3 regions of the Pseudoalteromonas sp. A757 genome follow, and region 2 is predicted to be linked to each of the others. Evidence: predicted binding sites of a transcription regulator. Region 2 holds the regulator's gene; each other region holds the start of a gene.
What was found. Region 2 encodes LexA, which represses DNA repair genes until DNA is damaged. Its sites were predicted from a motif close to TACTGTATNNNNATACAGTA; they were not measured.
Positions count from the first base shown of each region.

Region 1 (2,208 bases), on a different contig from region 2:
GCAGATGTTTACTTTAGATGCCGAAGAGCGACTTTATCGTCAGCTACCAATCAAGAATTATGACTGGGGTCGTTATAGCATAGAAATCTCAGCATTTGGTGAAAATATCAATGGCCGTGAGTTTATGGCTACGTTGCCAAACTATAACTTTGAAATTGAAAGGCCCATTGAAAAAGTGCCTGAGTTAGAAGCCACTGCGTTACCAGCAGCGAAACAACCCGCTCCAGAACCAGAGCCGACTATAAGTACAGCGCTATTAGTCAGTATTATCGTTGCTGGTAACTTAGTTGTATTATTGCTTGGTGGGTTAGTTATTCGCATTTTTGTGCAAAAAAAACCAATTAAGTTAAAAGTACCAATGTTAAAGAACCCATTTAAGAAAACCGAAGAAGTCATTGATCTTGATGATTTAGGGCCATCTGAAAATAACGCAGCAGGTAATGGTTCAAAAAATGATAAATCAGGTGATATTTTGAACCTTTCAATGAAAGATAACTAAAAAACACGGTTTTTTTTCAAAAAACGGTTGACTCATGAGGGGGTCATTCGTATTATTCACGCCGCTGTCAGGGAGCACACCTTACAGCAAACACTGCAAGAATATGACGCGGAGTGGTAGTTCAGTTGGTTAGAATACCGGCCTGTCACGCCGGGGGTCGCGGGTTCGAGTCCCGTCCACTCCGCCAGTTTGCATTTTCTTCTAAGCAAGCTTCATTGAGCAAAATCAAATAGCTCATTTTCTTTAGTCTTTCCCTTGTCATCATTGTCAAGTAACTCATTTTTCAACATAAGCTTATAATAATGTCGGTATAACTTTGCTCGTTGCAGCAAAGTGATAGTTCAGTTGGTTAGCTGTTGCCTTAGAGAAAGCGGCCAGTCATCCCGGGGGGCGTGGGTTCGAGTCCCGTCCACTCCGCCAGTTTGCATTTTCTCTTCTTAGTAAGCTTCCTTTACTATTAGAAATTAAAAATATAGCCCTACTACAAGTAAAATAAGCACAGTTTTGTCGTTTTGCAGCTTAGTGTAAAGAAAGTGGTAGTTCAGTTGGTTAGCTGTTACCTAAGTGGATAGCATTCAGCTAAGCCAAAAGACGATTATCTACGCGCCACACTCATTGTTTTACGTCTCAGTTCTTGTCGCCTTTTATACAAATACATTTTGTAGATCTCATTTCTCCTAAGCAAAACACGATTAACTTAAAGCGCAAACTATGGTTATTTTTAACTCGCCTCTTTTCTAGCGATCTACTTGCGATCTGCCTTTATTTAAATATACTGTATATATAAACAGTATTTGGTGATGTATGGCGAATTATATAGATCTTCTTGAGTGTAAAAACTTGCTTTGGCGTGGACGTGGACAGGCCGCGCAGCATGATGTCGTCAGTACTCGCTTTGCTGCACTTGACGATTTACTGTGCGGTGGTTGGCCGCAACAAGGTGTGATTGGTGTGAAAACTGCAATGGGAATAGGAGAGTTAAGGTTGATATTGCCCCATTTTGTGGATGATAACCGTTTGAAGGTATTAATTAATCCTCCAGGACAAATACATGCCGCAGCATTGCATTATTTATCGTTAGATCTGAGTGAATTTATGATTGTACAGCCTCCAAGTGAAAAAGAAGCACTATGGGCTGCGGAGCAATGCGTAAAAAGTGGTGTGTGTAGTGCACTTGTACTTTGGCACGAAGCGCTTTCTATTGCTGCTGTAAAGCGTTTGCAGTTAGGTGCACAGGCGGGGAGTTGTAGGTTATTTGTTTTACATCAAGCACAGTACGCCCAGACTTTACCATTTACACTTTCAGTGGTTTTACAAGCACAGCACAGCAGCTTGGATGTGACAGTAAAGAAGCACAAGGGGCACTTTGCACATCGCAGTCTTAAACTAGAGAATCCCCATTATTGGCCAGAGCTTGAAAAGCCAAATCTACCTCATGTTAGCGATAATATAGTTGCATTTTCGGGCTATGAGCGGCGTTTAACGAGCTAGTTATGTGGTTATATCTCTATTTTCCTATGCTGCAACTAGAGGGAATGACGAAGCAAACGGTTTCCGGTGATTTTGTTACACCCGTTGTTATTATTGATGGCCGCAAAAACCAGATAGTGCAGTTAAATGATGCAGCGCAGCAGCGAGGTATAAAAATAGGAATGGGCCTTGGGACTGCTTGTGCATTGTGTACACAGCTTCATGTTTTGCCCTATGAC
Region 1 covers NZ_QNQN01000067.1:84,181-86,388, reverse strand. Annotated here, with positions in the region: gene DRB05_RS10445 (TIGR03503 family protein) at 1-499, shown strand, start outside; tRNA gene DRB05_RS10440 (tRNA-Asp) at 610-686, shown strand; gene imuA (translesion DNA synthesis-associated protein ImuA) at 1,304-1,990, shown strand; gene DRB05_RS10430 (DNA polymerase Y family protein) at 1,993-2,208, shown strand, end outside.
Region 1: imuA (translesion DNA synthesis-associated protein ImuA) is a predicted target of LexA. The motif match lies at 1,273-1,292, and genes of this name have one in related genera.

Region 2 (2,208 bases):
TGGTTTACCCGCCGAGCTGTTGGGCTCCCCAAACAAAAAGAATAAAACATCCTACTTCGTAGCGAGCTAGGACCTCATTGAAGGTCGATTAACAGTATTCATCCATGGCTCTAATCGACATTAGTACCTCCATGTACGTCAAACCCGTTGCAGCAATGCAGCGGTTTTTTTGCTATGTGGGATTTGAAAAGAACATATCACAAGCAATCAACACATCGCGAGGCAAGCTCACTCCTACAATAGCATCAGCACTGAGCAGCATTGTGGGAGCGCCGATAGCTTGTAATGAAAAGAACACAGAGTCAGTCTTTGCTTGTTTTCGCTTACGCTTAATAGCAATTAGTCTTAATACGTGCTCAATTAGCAGGAACAGATCTGACGCTAATAGTGTTAAAAATTTCTCATTTAGAACAAATAAATAGAAAAGTTTCGCCTTGCCTAAATGGATGTAGGTACCTCGTTGATAGTGGATACAGTAGTGGTGTTATCTACAAGGTTTTCTCGCCTCAAAAATGGAGCGTGTAATTATGCTAATTGGTATAAAATATGTTGAATAAAGAAACATTTGCGATTTTTTTTGAGCTGTATATACTTACAGTAAATAAACCACTGTATGGAATACCAGTTAATGCGTCCTCTAACGAAACGACAAGAACAAATCTTTGAATTAATAAAAGTATTCATAAAAGATACTGGCATGCCTCCAACTCGTGCTGAAATAGCTGATGCTTTGGGTTTCAAGAGTGCAAACGCAGCAGAGGAGCACCTTAAAGCTCTTGCTAAAAAGGGAGTTATTGAAATGGTCCCAGGAGCAAGTCGTGGAATTAGACTTGTAGAGGATGAACCTGAGCAACTAGGCTTACCTATTATTGGCCGTGTTGCAGCTGGAGAGCCGATACTGGCAGAGCAACATGTTGAAAGCCACTTTAATGTGGATGCCAGTTTTTTTAAACCGAATGCTGATTACCTTTTGAGAGTTAATGGTATGAGCATGAAAGATATTGGGATTATGGATGGTGATCTACTAGCGGTCCATAGCACTCAAGTGGCTGAGAATGGCCAAGTGATAGTTGCTCGTGTAGAAGAGGACGTGACTGTTAAGCGCTTAGAAAAGAAAGGAAAGAAAGTTCTCTTGCATGCTGAGAATGAGGAATTTAAAGCGATCGAAGTGGATCTAGAGCATCAAAATTTCTCTATTGAAGGATTAGCCGTAGGTGTGATCAGAAGCGCCGACTGGATGTAGTTTATGAGGGCGAGCGTAGCGTTAAATATCAAGTTGCGCTCGCTTTAACTATATATAGTGAAAAAAGTAATAATTAACTTTTCTAACTGTGTGAAAGTAAGATAATTATCGTGACTTTTCCATATCTCAATATTTTTTAGTTTTCTGATCTTTATACACAATTTTTCATCACTCTTCGTTTTACTACCAGTAGCCCCATTTTTGATTCTAAATTCAGTCTTCTCAAAAATCTTGCATTTTGTTTATTTTTTGACTAATTGGTTAATAGTCGTGCAGTAAGTCTATGTACAAATAGGCAATATGACAGTCATCCAATAATAACAAAAGGCAACCATGAGTCGCCTTGAAGGAGACGTCAAATGAAAATTTGTCGATTAGTTGTAGCATTGATCGCAGTGCTAATCGCCATGCCCTCACTCGCTAACAGCGCTTACAATATGAGGCAAGGCGTTACAGACATTAGCCATCAAGTATACGAGCTTCATATGACCATATTTCTAATATGCTGCGTCATTGGGGTGATTGTGTTTGGGATTATGTTTTGGGCGCTTTTAAAACATAGAAAGTCAAAAGGCGTTGTTGCAGCGCAATTTCATGAAAGCACCAAAGTGGAGATACTTTGGACTGCTATTCCCTTCCTGATACTCATTGGCATGGCAATACCAGCTACAAAAACACTCATTGCTATGGAAGACACTAGCAAAGCTGATTTAACGATTAAAGTTACGGGGTCGCAGTGGAAATGGCACTATGAGTACATGGGACATGACGTCGAATTCTATTCTTTACTATCCACTCCGAAAGAAGAAATCAGTGATCTTAAGGAAAAAAATGAAAATTATCTGCTCGAAGTAGATAAACATCTGGTTATCCCTACTGATAGGAAAGTTCGTTTTTTGATGACATCTGATGACGTTATTCACTCTTGGTGGGTGCCTGATTTTGCTGTGAAGAAAGATGCCAAT
Region 2 covers NZ_QNQN01000051.1:484-2,691, forward strand. Annotated here, with positions in the region: gene lexA (transcriptional repressor LexA) at 629-1,243, shown strand; gene coxB (cytochrome c oxidase subunit II) at 1,603-2,208, shown strand, end outside.

Region 3 (2,208 bases), on a different contig from region 2:
TCAAAGGCCTTGCTGAATCTTCCTACGAGCAGTCACATCGAACAACTGAAGCCGCAATTAACATCAAAAACAAAGTTGCCAATCAGCATCTAGAGATAGACAGCGTAGTAACCGCAATTAACGAGCTCAGTGCGACGGCCTCCGAGGTGGCTCGGGCGTCTGAAAAAGCGGCGGCAAGTACGAATCAAGCCGCTGATCAAGTTCAGCAAAGTGAACAAAGCATCATTAAAACAACTGAAACGGTGCAATCAATGGCGGATCAAGTCATTGATGCAAAACAAGCAGTGGTGAAGGTATCAGAACGCAGTGATGATATTTCCAAAATACTGGAGGTGATCAGAGCCATAGCAGAACAAACTAACTTACTGGCCTTAAACGCGGCAATTGAAGCTGCAAGGGCAGGGGAGCAAGGACGTGGTTTTGCGGTTGTTGCAGATGAAGTTCGAGCTTTGGCGTCAAAAACACAAGCATCGACGGACGACATTAGTAAACTAATAGATAACCTACAGAGTGAAGTCGCGAACTCAGGCCGGATCATTGAGAGCTCTGTACAGCTAGGCGAAGATGCAGTGAGTTATTGCCAAGAATCAGCTAGGTTAATGAGCACGCTAGTAGCTGAGTTGACAAGCATTTCTAATGAAGTAACACAAATTGCTACGGCGGCGGAAGAGCAAAGTATGGTGACCGAAGAAATTAATACAAATACGACGGGCATTTCAGATGCTGCTGCTGAGCTTTCGAAGTTCGCAGATGAGGTTGAGCAAGCGGCCAGTTCTATGACGCAGATAGTCGAACAAAAGCATAAGCAACTTAATTTATTAAGAACGTAAGTTTGCTGGTTTGCAAAGAGACTGGAGACAGTCTCTTTGCAGCTATGGCGTTTTTCGTCAAAATTCACTATGATAACTGTATCTATATACAGTTAAGCTAATCATGAAACTCTATATCGCAGAAAAACCCTCTTTAGGTCGAGCAATCGCCGATGTCTTACCAAAACCACATAAAAAACAAGATGGTTATATAGAAGTTGCGAATGGCGATGTGGTTTCTTGGTGTATAGGTCACCTGTTGGAACAAGCTGAACCTGAAGACTACGATGCCAAATACAAAAAATGGCAGTTTCAAGATTTACCAATCATGCCTACTCAGTGGCAGTTCAAAGCTAAGCCAAAAACAAAAAAGCAGCTTAGCACTCTAAAAAAGTTACTCACAAAAGCTGATGAAATCTACCATGCTGGAGATCCTGATAGAGAAGGACAATTGCTCGTGGACGAAGTATTTCAATTCGTAAACTTGCCAGACCGAAAAAGAGCAACGATCCGACGCTTGTTGATCAGTGATTTGAACCCGCAAGCTGTGAAAAAGGCATTGGCTTCGACACGGCCTAATCAAGAGTTTGTTCCTTTAAGTGTATCTGCGCTTGCAAGAGCTAGAGCGGATTGGCTTTTTGGTATGAATTTAACCAGAGCATTTACGTTGGCAGGGCAAAAAGCGGGAGTGAATACTGTTTTGTCGGTTGGTAGAGTGCAAACTCCCGTACTTGGCTTGGTTGTTAGAAGGGATTTAGAAATAGAGAACTTTGTATCTAAACCATTTTATGAGGTGATTGCACACATCAATAAACCACATTGGGGAGTTTTTGAAGCTAAGTGGGTACCAAGTGAAGCGTGTAAGCCCTATATGGACGAAGATGGGCGTGTTCTGGTTAAGGCCTTAGCCGAAAACGTTGCGGATCGGATCAGTCAAAAGCAAGCAACAATAACTAAGGTTGAAACGAAACCAAAAAAGATAAATCCGCCGCTACCCTATAACCTCTCTTCTTTGCAGATTGACGCAAATAAGCGCTACGGTTTATCGGCTCAGCAAGTGTTGGATATTTGTCAGGCACTCTATGAGAAACATAAACTGATCACTTACCCTAGATCAGATAACCGTTATCTACCACAAGAACATTTTGTTGAAAGAGAGCAAGTCATTGCGGCTGCTAAGCACAATCAGGGAATAGAAAGTAAGTTTATTAAGTTAGCTGACATGAATTTAAAAGGAGCGTGTTGGAATGATAAAAATGTAGAAGCGCATCACGCTATCATTCCAACCACTAAAAAGCTTCGCAGTGCTCAGCTTGGGCATAGAGAGTTGCAGGTCTATCAACTCATCTCTGTACAGTACCTCGCGCAATTCTTCCACCCCTATCGCTACAATGAAACC
Region 3 covers NZ_QNQN01000053.1:74,657-76,864, forward strand. Annotated here, with positions in the region: gene DRB05_RS02475 (methyl-accepting chemotaxis protein) at 1-830, shown strand, start outside; gene DRB05_RS02480 (DNA topoisomerase III) at 934-2,208, shown strand, end outside.
Region 3: DRB05_RS02480 (DNA topoisomerase III) is a predicted target of LexA. The motif match lies at 905-924, and genes of this name have one in related genera.